Regions from separate parts of the Bradyrhizobium sp. G127 genome, predicted to be linked through region 2. Evidence: riboswitches for the same ligand, from Rfam matches in the RefSeq annotation. Region 2 holds a riboswitch; the other holds the start of a gene.
The links. A riboswitch is a leader RNA that binds a small molecule or an ion and turns the genes downstream of it on or off. The one in region 2 is predicted to bind cobalamin.
Positions count from the first base shown of each region.

Region 1: linked by a shared signal. The riboswitch ahead of LVY71_RS15455 (TonB-dependent receptor) and the one ahead of LVY71_RS08285 (ribonucleoside-diphosphate reductase subunit alpha) in region 2 are both predicted to bind cobalamin.

Region 1 covers NZ_JAKFGN010000002.1:718,588-727,943, forward strand. The annotation lists gene LVY71_RS22895 (hypothetical protein) at 381-515, shown strand; gene LVY71_RS15430 (hypothetical protein) at 672-881, shown strand; gene LVY71_RS15435 (PRC-barrel domain-containing protein) at 967-1,515, shown strand; gene LVY71_RS15440 (serine hydrolase domain-containing protein) at 1,930-3,144, shown strand; gene LVY71_RS15445 (TspO/MBR family protein) at 3,154-3,630, opposite strand; gene LVY71_RS15450 (hypothetical protein) at 3,670-4,086, opposite strand; cobalamin riboswitch at 4,181-4,395, shown strand; gene LVY71_RS15455 (TonB-dependent receptor) at 4,587-6,677, shown strand; gene LVY71_RS15460 (His-rich protein BRANT) at 6,826-7,077, opposite strand; gene LVY71_RS15465 (tetratricopeptide repeat protein) at 7,334-7,897, shown strand; gene LVY71_RS15470 (NAD kinase) at 8,116-8,895, shown strand; gene LVY71_RS15475 (response regulator) at 8,997-9,356, shown strand, end outside.
Region 2 covers NZ_JAKFGN010000001.1:1,729,576-1,738,931, forward strand. The annotation lists gene LVY71_RS08275 (bifunctional transaldolase/phosoglucose isomerase) at 1-2,357, opposite strand, end outside; gene LVY71_RS08280 (c-type cytochrome) at 3,133-3,531, shown strand; cobalamin riboswitch at 3,795-4,015, shown strand; gene LVY71_RS08285 (ribonucleoside-diphosphate reductase subunit alpha) at 4,128-7,043, shown strand; gene LVY71_RS08290 (ribonucleotide-diphosphate reductase subunit beta) at 7,117-8,265, shown strand; gene LVY71_RS08295 (methyl-accepting chemotaxis protein) at 8,467-9,356, shown strand, end outside.

The DNA.
Region 1 (9,356 bases), on a different contig from region 2:
GCTGTTTACTCATCGTGCGCGTTGGCCGCAAAACGCTGGGCATGTCAAACTGATGAATCACGAGACGGTTGTGACGAGCCTGCGATGGTAGATCGGCTGAGAAAATCCCTGAAAAAACTTGAGCCCCCTGTATGTGTACAGTGTGATCTCAAGATGAAGTGGTACCGATCCGAAATGCAACCGGGAGCTCCCAATCTGGTCGATCATCATTTTTTCTGCACCTCCTGCGGAAACATGTTCGTTCTGGCTACCACGCTCGACACAAAATCCGTAGACGACGGCCCGGCCCGTCACTCGCTGCCGTTTGCGAGACCGTGGCAGATTTCACGAACAAAACCCGCTCCCTTGAAAGTAGCGAAACTCCGCGTGAGTAGCTTTCGATGAGCGAATATCCGGGCGGCTTTCGTGCGCACCACAAATATATGATCGCCGCGATCGGCGTGATCGCGGTGCTCGCCTTCCTTTACAACCTCGGAATCTTCGACGTCTGGTCCGTGGATCGGGTCGCGAAATAGCGCTGCGCGAAAAGGCGCGGGCCGATCATTGAATGCTCCCCACAAGCCCTGTGAATTGCGTGGACAAGTTGCTGCGTCGCGGAACGGTCACGGTCCCGTCACCGTTTCCAACGCAGGTTGACCGGCGATTCAGGCCCATCGGGGACGAGGACGATCATGACTGATTTCAAGGACCATGACGACCGCTACGAAAACGCACTGGATGATGTCATCGCAAAGTGCGGTGGCGACACGCGGGGTGCCTTGATGGCGCTTCTTGCGGCGAACGAATATCTTGAAGCGGAACTGCATCACCTGCAGGTCGCGATCGAGACAGGAATGGTTCCATTGCCTGCCGCGACAGTGCCGCCTCATTTGCTGAATTGACGCGGCGGTTTAGCGTCAGTTCCCGGAACATAAGCAAGCGGTTTGGGTTCTCCCGTTTCAATCGATTTGTTGAAAGGAGAATCCAATGATTGCGAAATACATGGCAACCGCCTTGCTCGGAACCGCGCTGGTCAGCGGCGCGGCATTTGCGCAGACCACCACCACACCACCGGCTTCGTCGCCGCCGGCTGCATCGGCATCGACGGGCGTTCAGCAAAATCTGAAGGGCAACTGGCGCGCATCGAAACTCGTGGGCCTCGCTGTTTATAACGAGTCCAACGAGAAGCTTGGCGACATCAGCGAAATTCTTGTCGACAACAGCGGCAAGATCAATGCCGTGGTGATCGGTGTCGGCGGCTTCCTCGGCGTCGGCCAGCATGACATCGCCGTGTCCTTCGACAAGTTGAAGTGGGTGAACGAACCGATCCGCTCGGCTTCTGCTGACCGCGCACCGGCCGCGCCGGGAATGTCGCCGTCTTCGACGGCGACCCCCTCCACGACCACGACGGGCGCAGCAGGTAGCGGTTCGGCGAGCGCGACGAAGGACAACTGGTATCCCGACCACGCCGTCATGAGCGGCACCAAGGACCAGTTGAAGGCGCTGCCTGCGTTCAAGTACTCGGATTACAACTAACCACGCAGGCCCGATGGCTTGAATCGCATAAGGCCGGATCGGTTTTTACCGATTCGGCCGTTCGCGCGTCTGCACCCTCAAAGCAACAGCCCCAAGCTGCAGGCTTCAGAGATAGGCGCTGAGGCACCAGGCATTCACCACAGCAGCGACCGCCAGCGTCACGACCAACAGCGTGTCGACGGCGAAGTACTCTGTGGGAGCCAGTCTGAGAATCATCTTGCTCATGGAATGATTTGAACGCTGACCTGCCGAAGAGTCTCGCGCATTGTTTTTTGCCGATCCCCTTGCCTGTTTTCTCTTTTCGAGTCCGATTCTCTCTCCCTACCCCCTCCGTCCCGACCGGTTGTGCGGCGCAGTGTTGTTTTCCGCCGATTAAAACGCACAATGCCGCCCCCTCCTCAGTCAGAGATCACCATGACAATCAAATCGACCGCCAAGAGTCCTGCAAAAAGTCTGATGACCGAATTCCCGCCCGCGCGGGACAAGCTGGTGACGCTCGCCAACTGGCGCACCCAGCCTTCAAGCGACTGGAGCTTTCACAACGTCCGCCGTTTGATGCCGACCGCGAACATCGCAGCATCGAAACATCCCGCCCCTCTGGAGAATGCGCCTGCGGAAATCAGCAACATTGCCTTCAACGGCATCGGCGGCGGCGCAACAACGCTGCGTGACGCGCTTCGCAACACCCATACGCAAGGCTTCGTGGTGCTCCGGCGCGGGCGCATTGCTGCCGAATGGTACGCCGGCGGTATGGATGCGCGGACCCCGCACATCGTGTTCTCGGTCAGCAAATCGATCTGCGGCGCGCTCGGCGGAATTCTGGCGGACAAGGGCCTTCTGAATCCCAACCGTCCGGTGAGCGACTATATCCCCGAGGTTTTGTCTTCGGTCTATGGCGGCTGCTCAGTGCGTCACCTGCTCGATATGTCGGTCGGTATCGCGTTCACTGAGGACTATGTCGATCCTGATGGCGACGTCGCGCGCTATCGCCGCGCGGTGGGCTGGGACGTCATCAAGCCCGGCCAGAGCGCGATGCAGTTGCGCGAGTTTCTGGCCACGCAAAAACCGGACGGCAAGGAGCACGGCCACGCATTCCATTACGTCTCGACCAATACCGACCTCCTCGGCTGGGTTTACGAACGCGCCGCAGGCCGGGCCCTCTCCGATCTGCTGAGCGACTATCTCTGGACACCGCTCGGCGCGGAAACCGACGCCTACATCACGCTCGATGCGGAGGGCGCGATGCGCGCCGCGGGCGGCATCTGCGCCGCGCCGCGCGATCTTGCCCGCTTTGGTGAAATGATCCGGCAGCGCGGCGTGGCGAACGGCAGACAGGTGGTGCCGGGCTGGTGGATCGACGACATCAATGACAACGGCGATCCGGCGGCATGGGCGCGCGGGGAATTCGCCGAGATGTTTCCGGATGCTGCCTATCGCAGCAAGTTCTACCAGATCGACCGCAAGCGGCGCACGCTGTGCTGCATCGGCATCCACGGCCAGTGGATCTACATCGATCCGGTCAGCGAACTGGTCATCGTCCGGGTTGCGGCCGAGCCAATTCCGCTCGAAGTCGAGAATTATCGCGCATGGCGACGCGGCTTCGAGGCCATCGTGCAACACTTCTCGTAAGGGTAACGTTCAGTTCATCGCGACCACGCCTGCATTGAGCGTGGTCGCATAGGCGATCCATGCCAGATATGGCGTGAGCAGCCATGCGGCGGGTTTGTCCGCCCGCGACGCCGCAATCATTGTCATGACGATGGCGATCAAGAGCGCAATGATAGTGACCAGCGCGGTTCGCGTGCCGTGCCAGCCGAAGAACACCGGCGACCATGCCGCGTTCAGCGCAAGCTGAATCATGAACCATGTGATCGCAGATGCACGCGCAGGGGACGGCGCTGCGCGATCCCACAGCCGCCACAGGCTCACTGCTATCAAGATATAGAGAATGGTCCAGGCGACCGGAAAGACCGCCGGTGGCGGCGTCCACCATGGCTTGGCCAGCCCGGCATACCACACCGGAATTTCCGGTCGCGTCACGATCGATCCGAGAATGCCGATACCGACACACAGCAGCAGACACAGGATAAGGCGTCCCGCCGATTTCAAGGTCATGTCATTTCCCTCAGCCTGCACTCGCAGTCAGGCCGCCATTCAGCGCATCAGCTTTTCCATCTCCGGAAATGCAGCGTAAGTCGCGCCCTCGCATAACTCTCCGGCATCTTCAATCATCCGGTCGAATCGTCCGTCGATATACATCGCGGCACGCTCCTTCACGCCGGCATAAGCGCCGCCGCTGCCTCGCGCGTTGAAGCGCAGGCAAACCACATAACGCAGGCGCCCGCCGACTTTCTTCTGCGCAGGCTCGGCGATGACGGCCTCGCGCACGCCGCGCGGATCGTTCAGATATGTGCGCAGGAAGGCTAGCAGTTCCGGGCGGTAATTCGCAGGATATTTCTGATCATCGATGCCGCGATCCGCGGTGTAGGACAGATTGTCGTTGCCACCAGTCCAGGCGCATCCGCCGACGCCCAGCGCGAGCAGGACCGCGGCGCTCCGTATATATGTCACCAATTTGCAACGCATCCGGATGAAGTCCGTGACCATGGGTGTGCCACTGGTTTCTTAGACATTGCGGCATTGACAAGGCAAGCCTCCGCCGCTTGATTGGAACAACGGCACAGGTGCCAGCGTAAGCTGGCCAATAGGGAATTCGGTGCCGCCGTGTTTACACGGCTATTCCGAAGCTGCCCCCGCAACTGTCAGCGGTGAGCCGTTGTCCAATATGCCACTGAGCGAAGGCTGACCAGCCAAGCATGGGAAGGCGGGCAACGGCGACGATCCGCGAGCCAGGAGACCTGCCTGTACCGGTCATCCTTCCGTCGCACGGGGCGTGCGAAGGGGCGGCATTCCGCAGCGGTGACGTGACGTAACTGTTGCGGAGGTTCGGCCGATGGCCCGTTTCCTCAGTCATGATGTCAGGCCCGGCGGCATTCGCTCGCCGTGCACCGTCATGCCTGCGCGTGTTCTCACCGCGTCTCCGCGATCACATGCATCGGCGGGACAACAACATGATTCTGTTTTCTAGATATTCTCCAACGGCGAAACTACGCCTTTCATTCGCGGCGGCGTGCCTTGCGGGCACAGCGCTGATAACACCCGCCCTCGCGCAGGAGGCAACATCGTTGCCGCCCGTCAACGTCGATGCGAGCCGCATTTCTGGCGGCATTGTCGGCGCATCGACATCGGTCATCACCGCGGAGGACATCGCGCGTTCGCCAGGCCAGACCGTTCAGGACGTGCTGGCGACCGTGCCTGGCATTCAACTGCAAAGTCTGTTCGGCGGTGTGAATGGCGCAGGCACCACTGTCGATGTCCGAGGATTCGGCGCGTTCGCAACGGCGAATACGCTCATTCTTATCAACGGTCGTCGCATCAACGATCTCGACCTTGCGGGCGTCGATCTCTCGACAATCCCTCTCCAGTCGATCGAACGCATCGAAGTGACGAAAGGCAACAGCGGCGCGGTGCTTTACGGCGATAACGCCGTCGGCGGCGTTATCAACGTCATCACAAAAACCGGGGCGAGCGTCGGCAAGCCGATCCAGATGCGGGTCGAAGGCGGTGTGGGCTCGTTCAATTCGAGCCAAGGCAACGTCTCCCTCACCACCAATCACGGCCCGTGGTCGTCGGCAGCATTCGCCAATGCCTTCAAGTCGGACGGTTATCGCGTCAACAATGCTACCGATCAGCGCAACGCCGTCGGCGAGGTCCGCTACACCACGCCGGATTTCAGCGCATTCCTGAACCTGTCGGGCGACGACCAGCATATCGGCCTCCCTGGTGGCAGACTGGTCACCCCCCTCATCAACGAACTTGCCACCAACAGGCGCGGTGCCGCGACACCGTTCGACTTCGGCGACAAGCAAGGCGCCAACGCAACAGCCGGGTTCACCAAGACGCTCTGGAATGGGGCCGAACTAATCGTCGACGGCGGCGTCCGCCACAAATTGCAGCAGGGATCGTTTTTCGGGACCTTCGCCGACAACTATGTCGACAGCACCCTGACGACCTGGTCGATCACGCCGCGCCTGAACATCAAGAATGACATCTTCGGCCTGCGATCGAACATTTTGACCGGCATCGATTATTACGACGCAACTTACGACTCCGATCGCAGCAAGGCGAAGGGCCTTGCCCCGATCCACGCTTACGATCTGTCACAACGCACTGTTGCAGGCTACTGGCAACAAACCATCGGCGTTCTCCCGACCACCGATTTATCCTATGGCGCCCGCATTCAGAACGTCAGCATCAGCGCAACGGATCGCTACGATCCCACCGCACCGACACAACCGTTCTATGCCAGCGCGCAGGATGCTCCGCTGAACTCCAGCGAAACCCAGCATGCCTTGCACATCGGCCTTGAACATCGCTTCACCGACAGCTTTGCTGTTTTCGGCCGCGCTGCTCGAGCTTTTCGTACGCCCAACGTGGACGAGCGGGTGGCAGCCGGACCGCATCTCGATCCATTCTTCAATCCGATACCCAGCAACTTCGCCTTGAAGACGCAGACATCATACGACGTCGAGGGCGGCATCCGTGTGCGCGCTGGACGGTTCGAGCTTCAGTCCAGCATCTACGACATGCACCTGAAGAACGAGATCCATTTCAACCCGTTCCTTGGATACAATCTCAATCTCGACCCGACCCATCGCTACGGGAGCGAAACCAGCTTTTCTCTCGCCGTCACGGACACGGTACGCTTGCGCGGCGGTGTCGCCTACACACGCGCGGTGTTCGAGGAAGGCCAGTTCACCGGGAACGACGTTCCGCTGGTGTCGCGCGTCAGCGGCAATCTCGGCGCAACCTGGGATGTCTGGCAAAAATATGCAGTGATCGACGCAAACGTGCGCTTCTGGGGGGCACGGCGCATGGACAACGACCAGCGCAACAATCAGGCGCTCATTCCGGCCAATGCGACGCTGGACCTGAAACTGAGCGGTCAGTACGACCGGTTCTTCTGGTCGGCTTCGGTCATCAACGTCTTCGATACGCTTTACTACGATTACGCCATCGCCAGCCAGTTCACGAGCGGCAACTACAGCGCTTATCCGCTGCCCGGCCGTGTCTACATGCTCAAGGCGGGCGTGACATTCTGATAGAAACTTGAATCTTCAAGGTACGCCAAACAGCCCGGCCCGCACTCATCTCACGATGACCGCGGGCCGTTCTTCTTTCCATGAACCGCTTCGATGCGGGGGCTATGCAATAGCGGCCCAGGGAAATATCAGGAGCGATCGGTCGCAATCAGAAGTGACGATGCTTCTTCACGATCACGACCTTGTGGCCGTGGCCATGACGGTGGGTATGGACCACCGGGCGGCGATGATGGCGATGCTTCTTCACTACAACGACCTGGGCGTGAGCCTTCGCGACCGACGGCTTGACGACGATGGTCTTGGTGACCGGGCCGCGTTCGGTCTTGATGACGGTGGCTGCCATCGCAGGCGCAGCAAGGACCGAGGTCGCAATCAGCGCGGCGGAAAAGATCTTCAGCATGGGTTTCTCCTGTTTCATGCGACCGCCGGTGTGGCCGGGGCAGCGATCGTCGGAAACAACCCTAGGTCCGGCGCGCTGAACTCAATCTGAAGCGCGACTGCGGCTTTCGTTCATCTGGATGAAAGTTTGGCCATGTCCGGAGCGATCCAAGGCAGCCGGAAATATGACGCGCATCACGGGAATGTTTGAAACCGCCCGGTGTTTGGGACGTAGAGGCGGTATAGGATCGGCCCAGTCGATCAACGGGAGAGTCAACATGCGCATCTTCGCGATCAGGCAGATACCCTTGGTGCTTCTTGTTTCGGCATTCGTCGGGGCACCGGTGTTGGATTCAGCGTTAGCGGCAGGCTCGGATACACCGTCGCCCCCGCCCGCATCGGAAACCAAATCTTCGCCTCCGTCCAAGAGCAAGAAAAGTGAGAAGAAAAGTGACAAGAAATCGTCACTCGATGATCCGGCGTTTCTCAAGGGCTATCGCGCGGCCTATGCCACGATCTATGAAAACAACGACTACGCCGCCGCCATTCCGCAGCTCAAGGCGCTGGGCGAGGACGACCGGGCCGACGTCGCCAACCTGATCGGCTACTCCTATCGCAAGCTCGGAAACTACGAACTGGCCAGCGTCTGGTACGAGCGCGCGCTGAAGGCCGACCCGAACCATGTCCGCACCTGGCAGTATTACGGCCTGTGGCAGGTCGAACAGGGCAATCGCGAGCAGGCGAAGGTTCACCTCGGCAAAATCGAAGCCCTCGCCGGCCGCAATAGCGTCGAATACCAGTCGCTGGCCTCCGCGCTGGCGAACGGTCGGACATCGTACTGACCGCCATCCTGCGGATGCCCAGTGCCGGTTCTTGACTGACACAGCGTCAACCGCACTTTTGTGGTTAACTGACAGAATAGGCCCCGCGGACCGGATACCGGCCGCGCGGGGCTGTTTTGCCTGGCCTCTTCGCGCCTCGACAAGCCTCGAAAACCTCGTATAGACGAAGCCCGCGCAGGATCACTCTTGATGCTGCCTACCGGGGCTGACCGATCGCCATGACGACGCCGAGGAAATATCAGCGGATCGCCTTCGTGGCGGGTCCAAGCACGGAGGCCCAGCAGGCCCTCGCCCAGCTCGTCGCCGTGCACGGCAACCGGCCGGCGGAGGATGCCGACGTGGTCGTGGCGCTTGGCGGCGACGGCCTGATGCTGCAAACCCTGCACCAGCACATGCGTTCCGGCATCCCGATCTACGGGATGCATCGCGGCACCGTCGGCTTTCTCATGAACGAGTTCAGCCAGCACTCGCTGATCGAACGGCTGGAAGATGCGCGGCTGACCGTGATCAATCCGCTGCTGATGCGCGCCACCGACATTCACGGCAAGGTGCATATCCACCACGCCATCAACGAGGTCTCGCTGTTCCGGCAGAGCCATCAGGCCGCTCGCCTGCGGATTCTGGTCGACGAGCACGAGCGGATGGCCGAACTGATCGCCGACGGAATCATGGTGGCGACCCCCGCGGGGTCCACGGCCTACAATCTCTCGGCGCAGGGTCCGATCCTGCCGATCAACGCCGCGCTGTTCGCGCTGACGCCGATCAGCCCGTTCCGCCCTCGCCGCTGGCGCGGCGCGCTGCTGCCCAATACCGCGTTCGTTGTGTTCGAGGTGCTCGAAAGCGACAAGCGGCCGGTCGCGGCCGTCGCCGACCACGACGAGGCGCGCGACGTCAAGCGCGTCGAAATCATAGCGGACAAGACCATTTCGATCCGCATGCTGTTCGACCCCGGCCACAGCCTGGAAGAGCGCATCCTGAGCGAGCAGTTCGGGTTCTGATCCAGGGCCCCGGTCCGGCTTGGATAACCATTCATTAACGGCGGCTGCATATAGTTAACGCGCGGTGTACCTGGCGTCAGGTGCGCCACCTCGGGCTGCGCATGTTCATTATCGATTTCAACAAGCTGCGGTTTCTCGTCTGTGACGACAATGCGCATATGCGACGCATCCTGCGTACGCTGCTGCATTCGTTCGGCGCGCGCGAAGTCTACGAGGCTGAGGATGGCGCCACCGCGCTGGAAATGTTCTCCCACTATGTCCCGGACATCGTCATCACCGACTGGTCGATGCCGATCTTCGACGGGCTGGAGCTTGCGCAAATGATCCGCCAACCGGAAGCCGCAGGCAATCCTTACGCCCCGATCATCATGCTGACCGGCCATTCCGAGAAGCGCCGCGTCATGGTGGCGCGCGACGCCGGCGTCACCGAATTTCTCGCCAAGCCGATCTCCGCCAAAGGG
Region 2 (9,356 bases):
GCAATTGCGCCGTCGGTGGCAACAGGCGTCTCGGCGGGCAACGCACCCGAAGTCTCAAACGCGGACGTCAGTTCGCGCGTCTTGATCTTCGCGGCTTCGACGTCGGGCTGATCGAACGGATTGATGCCCATGACCGCGCCGGCGACGGCGGTCGCGATCTCGAAGCGGAAGAATTCCTGCCCGATATGGGCCGGGCCTGTCACGGCGATGCGAATGACCGGATGGCCGGCCGCTTCCAGCGCGGCGAGCGCCGTCTCGCGTGCATTGTCCGCGTCGTCCTTCAGCCGCAGATCGATGAACACGCGATCCTTGCCGTAAGCCTCCGGCTTGCCGAGCGTCTCGCCTTCGAGCGGGATCAGCGCCTTGCCGTTCTTGCCGGTGGACTCCGCAATCAGTTGCTCGGCCCATGCGCCGAAATCCGCGATCTGCTTCGAGGCGGTGAATGTGAGCTTGTCGCGGCCATGTTTCGCGGCAGCGGCCAGCGCGAGACCGAGTTGTACGCCCGGATTTTCAGCCGGAGGAACGTCCGGACCGCAGGAGCGCACCATCGAGGCCGCAAGACCAAGAAACTCCGCCACATCGATTCCGGCCGCAGCCGCAGGCACGAGACCGAACGGCGACAATACCGAGTAACGGCCGCCGATGGCCGGTTCGCCGTGAAAAGTCTGGGCGAAGCCTCGCGCGGCCGCGACTTTCTCCAGCGACGAGCCGGGATCGGTGACGGCGACAAACCGCTCGCCTGCATTGGCTCCGGCGCGCACGAAGAAATAGTCCATCAGCGCATTCGGCTCGGTGGTGCCGCCCGACTTGCTCGATACGATAAACAATGTGGTGTCGAGCTTGATCGCCGCTTCGGTGCGGCGAACCTGCGCGGGATCGGTGGAGTCAAGAATGCGCAGCTTCGGAAAGCCTGCGCTCTGACCGAAGGTCTCGGCGAGCACTTCCGGTCCGAGGCTCGAACCGCCCATGCCGAGCACGACGACATCGGTGAACGCCTTGCTTTTCACCCAGCCGGAGAAAGCGACATAGCGCGCCGCCTGTTCCTTGTCCTGCTCGCGTGCGACCACGTCGAGCCATCCGAGCCATTTGTTTTCATCGCTGCCGGTCCAGACCGATGCATCGCGTCGCCACAGCGCGCGAATGGTGCCGTTCGCGCGCCAGGCTTCCGACAGCGCCTTTGCATCCTTCTCGATCTCGGGTGCGAGCTTGATCGTTTGGGTGTCGATACGGCTTGCGAGGATCGCGGCGCGCTTGGAGGCAACCGCGCCCAGCAGCTTGTCGAAGGCCTCGGCGAACAGCTTGACGCCGTCATCGACCAGCGCGTCTGTGATGCTATCGAGCGAAATGCCGCTCTTCGCGAGATCGGCCAGCACGCGTTCGGCATCGGCGATATTTTCCTCAAGGCTGTCGCGCGGTGTGCCGTGATCGCGAAAGGCATCGAGGGTGGCGGGGGGCACGGTGTTGACCGTGTCGCGGCCGATCAGTTCTTCGATGTAGAGCACATCGCTATAGGCCTTGTTTTTCGTGCCGGTCGAGGCCCACAGCAGGCGCTGCACCTGCGCGCCGTTGGCGGCGAGCTTCTTCCAGCGCGCGCTGGCGGTGACCTTCTTATAGTGCTGATAGGCGAGTCTCGCGTTGGCGATCGCCACCTTGCCCTTCAGCGTTTCCAGCTTTGCCTTTTCATCACCGCTTGCCGCCGCGATCTTGCTGTCCAGCTGATTGTCCACCGCGGTATCGATGCGGCTGATGAAGAAGCTTGCCACGCTGGCGATGCGTTTCGGGTCGCCGCCGCCTGCCACCAAGGCCTCGATGCCGGAGATATAGGCTTCGAGCACCTCCGCATACATGTTCTGCGAGAACAGCAGGGTGACGTTGATGCTGATGCCCTGGGAGATCAGTTCCCGGATCGCCGGGATGCCCGCGTGCGTGGCCGGCACCTTCACCATCAGGTTGTCGCGCCCGACGGCCGCCCACAGCCGCTGCGCCTCGGCGATGGTGCCTTCGGTATCGTGCGCGAGATAAGGCGAGACCTCGAGGCTGACATAGCCGTCCGCGCCCTGAAGTTCGTCATAGACGGGGCGCAGCGCGTCTGCCGCGCGCTGGATGTCTTCCACCGCGAGCGCTTCATAGAGATCGCCCACCGGGCGGTCGCGCTCCCGCAGCAGCGCCGACACGGCGCTGTCATATTCATCGCTGCCGCCGATAGCCTTCTCGAAAATCGACGGATTGGATGTGACCCCGCGCACGCCATCCTGATCGACCAGTGCTCTGAGTTCGCCATCGGCAATGAATCCGCGGGCGAGGAAGTCGAGCCAGATCGCCTGGCCGTGACGGGTGAGGGCTTTGACTGGATTCATGATCGCCGTTCTGTTCGACATCGAGGTTGGAAGGGCAGTGGAGACCTTGTCTGCCGCAAAATGGCGCGTTTTCAAAATGGTCTTTTTGGGGCCTGAGGCGATACGCGCGGCGGCTCGCAACGGGCACGCGTGTTCGGCTCGCGCGATGATAGACGCGCGAGGATGGCTTTTGTTCTCCCCTCACATGCGCGCGCGAGGCCTGCCTCGTTCGCGCCCCTTAAAGAGGAGGGGCATGGAGCGCCGCGAGGCGCACTTTGTCTTGTCTCGCTTCCGGCATCCGCTTGCGAGGCGAATGGTGATCCGGAAGCGCATCGCCTTGCGGCGCTCCATTGCGGCGATTTCGGGCGTGAGGACCGCACTTCCGGGTCAGGACGGGCGCGGCGCGCCTTGATCCGGCGGGATTTCTCCGCCTTCATCCTGTCCTCGTCCAGCCGCTGACGGCAGAGCCACGTAGTTGGCCCGGACGGTGACCCCCGGCCTCCCGGACGTGTGGGTGCGAATCCACATCGCGCAGGCGCCGCATCCTGCTCCGCTTAACGAACGCCCTCTAGAAAGCGCCCCTCACGAACAGGACGATGCGGATTATAATCCTATATTGCGGCCGTGTCAAATCAGAATCGAACTATAGTTCTGCGCGTCGCGGCGGTTCCGATTGCCGCGGGAACATATGCCGAAAAAGGGGATGGCATGTCGAAATCCCTGCCGATATGTTGCGCGAGATCGGCCTCACGCCAGCACTTGCCAGCCGTCTGCTCGCCTCAAGGATCAAACCCAGATGATGATTCGTTCGCTCTTCGCCGCGCTCTCTCTTGCCACCATGATTTGCACGAATATCGCGCCTGCCAGCGCGCAGGATGTCGCCGCCGGCGAGAAGTCCTTCGCCAAGTGCCGCGCCTGTCATCAGATTGGCGAAAACGCCAAGAACCTGGTCGGTCCCGAATTGAATGGATTGTTCGGCCGCCATTCCGGCAGCGTCGCGGGCTATAATTATTCCGAAGCCAACAAGAAGTCCGGCATCACCTGGGACGAAGCGGTGTTCGCCGAATACATCAAGGACCCCAAGGCCAAGATCCCCGGCACCAAGATGGCATTCGCCGGCATCAAGAAGGACGAGGAGATCAAGGATCTCACGGCGTTCCTCAAGCAGTTCGGCGCCGACGGGAAGAAGAAGTAATTTTCTTTCTGCGCGCGTTCACTCCCGCACAAGCTGAATGGAAAATGTCCCACCCGCCGGAGCGCGAAGCACCGGCGTCGCGCACGTGGGCAGCGAGTGAATGCGATTCGTGACCATCACGCGCTTGCGCACAGGACGGCGTCTTGCGCGCGAGGCGCTCGCCGAAAAAAATGTTGCGACGATTTCCCGGCTTATTCCGCCGTGTCTTGTTGTTTGCACCGTTTTCCACATTGTCCCCCGCTTGACTTCCCGTCGCAAAGCGCACCAGATGTAGGCGTCACGGTTCTACAAAGCCGCAAGGCCTAGTAGCGAAGATGGGAAGCCGGTGAATTGCATGGTGATGCAGTAAATCCGGCGCTGCCCCCGCAACTGTAAGCAGTGAGTTGATTTCGACAGATGTCACTGGTGCGGCCTCCGCATCGGGAAGACTGAAATCAACGTCAGAGCTGTGAGCCAGGAGACCTGCCGCGACACCAGAACGTCCACGGGCGGGGTGTCCGGCGGTCGCTTGCAGCATTGCCGGCGCATGTCGGCCGTCATGCAGCGCCCTTTCGGCCCAAGCCCCCAGAAAATTGCAACATGCACGGGGTCTGCCGATGTCTCTCACTCTCGATCGCGAAGCCGCAAAGTCCGCTCCTCTATTTCAGTTCCGGCCTGAAACCCTTGCGGCGGCTTCAGCCAGCGAACCGCCGTTCCAGATCATCCGCCGCAACGGCACGGTCTCGCCGTTCGATGCCGGCAAGATCTCGGTCGCGATGACGAAAGCCTTCCTCGCGGTCGAGGGGCATACGGCCGCCGCGTCGCGCCGCATTCACGAGGTCATCGAGCAATTGACGAACGAGGTGGTGAGTGCGCTGACCCGCAGGGCGGGCGAGGGCCGCACCTTTCACATCGAAGACGTGCAGGATCAGGTCGAACTGGCGCTGATGCGCTCCGAGCATCACAAGGTCGCACGCGCCTATGTGCTGTATCGCGAGCAGCGCGCCCGTCAGCGCGCCGCGGAAGCAGTTCCAGTTTCATCAGCCGTCGCCGCCGAGCCTCTGCTGCATGTCACGTTGCGGGATGGCTCGCGCGCGCCGCTCGATGTGGGACGGCTCGCTCATATCATCGACGAAGCCTGCGCCGGCCTCGATGGCGTGCTGGCCGCGCCGGTGTTGGCCGAAACCCGCCGCAATCTCTACGACGGCATCAGCCAGGACGAACTCGCGCTCGCGGGCATCATGGCGGCGCGCACGCTGGTGGAGCAGGAGCCCAACTACGCCTATGTCAGCGCGCGTCTCCTGCTCGACAAGCTGCGCACGGAAGTTCTTTCGTTCGTCCATGCGACCCCGATCAGCGCATCGCAGGCAGACATGGCGACACGCTATGCCGAGTATTTCCCGGCCTATGTCAAAAACGGAATCGAAGCCGAACTGCTCGATCCCGAACTGGCGCGCTACGACCTCAAGCGGATCGCCGCCGCATTGAAACCCGAGCGCGACCTGTCGTTCCAGTTTCTCGGCTTGCAGACGCTGTACGACCGCTATTTCCTGCACAATGACGGCAACCGCATCGAGCTGCCGCAGGCGTTCTTCATGCGCGTGGCGATGGGACTCGCCATTCGTGAGATCGACCGCGAGGCGCGGGCGATCGAGTTCTATAATCTGCTGTCGTCGTTCGACTTCATGGCCTCCACCCCGACATTGTTCAATTCCGGCACGCTGCGGCCGCAGCTGTCGTCCTGCTTCCTCACCACGGTGGCCGACGACCTCGACGGCATTTTCAAATCGGTGAAGGACAACGCGCTGCTGGCGAAGTATTCGGGCGGCCTCGGCAACGACTGGACCCGCGTGCGCGGCCTCGGCGCTCATATCAAGGGTACCAACGGCGAAAGCCAGGGCGTGGTGCCCTTCCTGAAAGTCGCCAACGACACCGCGATTGCGGTCAATCAGGGCGGCAAGCGCAAGGGCGCGGTCTGCGCCTATCTCGAGACCTGGCATGTGGACATCGAGGAATTCCTCGACCTCCGCAAAAACACCGGCGACGACCGCCGCCGCACCCATGACATGAACACCGCCAACTGGGTGCCGGACCTGTTCATGCAGCGCGTCGAGGCCGATGGCGAATGGACGCTGTTCTCGCCCGACGAGACGCCGGACCTGCACGATCTGTACGGCAAGGCGTTCGCTGAACGGTACGCCTTCTACGAGGCGAAGGCCGCGCGCGGCGAGATGCGCGTTTACAAGACTCTGCGCGCCACCGATCTATGGCGGCGAATGCTGACCATGCTGTTCGAGACCGGCCATCCGTGGATTACCTTTAAAGACCCGTGCAACCTGCGCTCGCCGCAGCAGCACATCGGCGTCATTCATTCGTCGAATCTGTGCACCGAGATCACACTCAACACCTCGGATGATGAGGTCGCGGTGTGCAACCTCGGCTCGATCAACCTGCTCAACCATGTGGGCGAAGGCGGCATCGATCACGCGCGGCTGAAGCGCACGGTCGATACCGCGATGCGGATGCTCGACAATGTCATCGACATCAATTTCTACACCATCCCGGAAGCGCGGCGCTCGAACCTCAAGCATCGTCCGGTCGGCCTCGGCCTGATGGGCTTCCAGGATGCGCTGCATGCGCTGCGAATCCCGATGGCGTCGGATGCCGCGGTGGCCTTCGCCGACTCCAGCATGGAGGCGATTTCCTTTCATGCCATCTCGGCGTCGGTCGATCTCGCCATCGAACGCGGTCCTTACGCGTCGTTCAACGGATCGCTGTGGGGCAAGGGCGTCATGCCGATCGACTCGATCGAGATTCTGGCGGATGCGCGCGGGAGCCTTGATATGGACCGTTCGCAGACCATGGACTGGGACAGCCTGCGCAAGCGCGTCCGCTTCAACGGCATGCGCAATTCCAATGTGATGGCGATTGCGCCGACGGCGACGATCTCCAACATCTGCGGCGTGGCGCAGTCCATCGAGCCCGCCTATCAGAACCTCTACGTCAAATCGAACATGTCCGGCGACTTCACCGAGGTGAACGAATTTCTCGTCCGTGACCTGAAGGCGCGCGGCCTGTGGGACGAGGTGATGGTCTCCGACCTGAAATATTTCGACGGCAGCGTCGGGGCCATCGACCGCGTGCCGGACGACCTCAAGCTGCTTTATGCAACGGCGTTCGAGATCGACAGCGCGTGGCTGATCGAGGCAGCGGCACGGCGGCAGAAGTGGATCGATCAGGCGCAGTCGCTCAACCTGTACATAGCCAATCCGTCAGGCAAGAAGCTCGATCAACTGTACCGGCTGGCATGGGCGCGGGGTCTGAAGACCACTTATTACCTGCGCTCGCGCAGCGCCACCCATGTCGAGAAGTCGACGCTGAAAGGCACCGACGGCAAGCTCAATGCCGTGTCGTCGTCGTCGCACGCCGCGTTGCCGGTCAACAAGCCCATCGTGGTGCCGCAGACGGCGCCCGATCTGTCCGATGTGATGGCGTGCTCGATCGACAATCCCGATTGCGAGGCGTGTCAGTAATCCTCACCTCTCCCCGTAAGAACGGGGAGAGCGAGCCGCAGTCCCAGTTTCAATGATTTTCAGGAACATCCCCATGCTCGACTGGTCCGACACGTCACCGAACAAGGTCCTCAACACGCTTCCGCCCATCCTGACCGGCCAGCCCGCAGCCGCGGACCAGACCGGCCTTGATTCAACAGGCCTTGGCGAGATCGACCGCAACGGCGGCCGCGTGTCGGTGGACGACAAGGCGATGATCAACTGCCGCGCCGACGTCAATCAGTTGCTGCCGCTGAAATACAAATGGGCGTGGGAGAAATATCTCGCCGGCTGCAACAACCACTGGATGCCGACTGAGGTCTCGATGCAGGCCGACATCGCGCTGTGGAAGTCACGGGACGGCCTGACCGAGGACGAGCGCCGCGCCATCAAGCGTAATCTCGGATTCTTCGCCGCGTCAGAAAGCCTCGTCGCCAACAACATCGTGCTGGCGATCTATCGCCATCTCACCAACCCGGAGTGCCGCCAGTATCTGCTGCGTCAGGCGTTCGAGGAGGCGGTGCATACCCACACCTTCCAGTACATCGTCGAAAGCCTCGGCCTCGACGAGGGCGAACTGTTCAACATGTACCGCGAGGTGCCGTCGATCACCGACAAGGCGGCATGGGCGCTCAAGCACACCCAGCATCTTGACGATGCCAGCTTCAGGACCGGAACGCCGGAGGCGGATCAGGCCTTCCTGCGCGATCTCGTCGCGTTCTATGTGATTTTCGAGGGCATGTGGTTCTACACCGGTTTTGCGCAGATTCTCTCGCTCGGCCGCCGCAACAAGATGGTCGGCATCGCCGAGCAGTACCAATACATCCTGCGTGACGAATCCATCCACCTGAATTTCGGCATCGACGTTATCAATCAAATCAAGATCGAGAATCCGCATCTGTGGACGCGCGAATTCCAGGACGAGGTGCGCGGCATGATCCGCGAGGCGGCCGAACTCGAAGCGGCCTATGGCCGGGACACCATGCCCCGCGGCTTTCTCGGCCTGAATGCGGCGCTGTGCGAGCAGTACATGCACTTCATCGCCAACCGGCGCTGCGCCCAGCTCGGGTTGATGCGCGTGTTCGATGAGGCCGAGAACCCGTTTCCCTGGATGTCGGAAGCGATGGATCTCAAGAAGGAGAAGAACTTCTTCGAGACCCGCGTGATCGAATATCAAAACGGCGGCGCCCTGAGCTGGGAATGATTTGTTAACTTTCGCCCGCCGCCGCCGGGAAAATCGCGCCGGATTGCACAAGACCGCAACACGATGCCCGCATTGCGGGCGTTTTTGCCGCCCGCAAGGTATGAGTTTACGACGTATTATCCTCTTCAATTTACCATGAGCTTCAGTCAGCTGGGCCGCCGGCCGGCTCGGCATGCAAAAAGAATTTTTGGGGGAATGAGAATGGGCTGGTTCAGGGGCGCTTCGACGAAGCAGAAGGCAAAGGTCGGCTTCCTCGCAAATCTCAGATTCCGGACCAAGATCATCCTCGGCTTTATCGCGGTGCTTGGCATTTCCGCGGTCAATATGGGCATCGCCTATTTCGGCTTCGAGCGCATTGCCCGGGAAATCCAGTCCTATCAAGGCATCGTTGCCGAGACAGACAGTGCGCGCGAGATCGACCGCGAATTGGCGAGCTATCAGCTTCTTGCAAAATATTACGTGATGACCGGGACGTCGGACGACGAGTCGAATGCGCGCTCGGCGGAAATCGGGCTCGGCAGCGCCATCGCGCAGGCAGCGCGGGTGGCGACCGGCGACACCCAGAAGAGCATTCTGAAGCTGTCCGCCAGCTACAGTGATTTCGCGAAGCTGTTTGGCGAGACCGTCGCGCTGAAGACGGAGAATGCCACGATCGCTTCGAACCAGTTGCTCCGGATGGGCAATACCATCCGCTACAAGTTCGACGACCTTGCTGATACCGCGATACTCGCGGGTCTGACGTCACTGCATTCCACGGTCAAGGAACTGGCGCCGCAGTCGGCGGCCATCACCTCCAATATCACGAACTATGTGGCCCGGCCGGACAAGACCGTCGCAGCCAGCGCCGGCGCCCGCATCCAGATGCTGAAGAACAGCCTCAGTTCGCTGTCCGCCGAGGATGAAAAGCTGAAGCCTAAAATGGTGGAAATTTCGGAGCAGCTCGAAGCCTATCACGCGGCGTTTGCGAAGTTCGTCGCGAATACCGCCAAGATTGACGAGCTCTCCGCAAAGATGACCAAGGCGGCCGACGAGGTGACCGGGCAGGCGCGGGTCATCAAGGGTGGCCTGCTTGCTCAGCAGGAGAAGGTTGC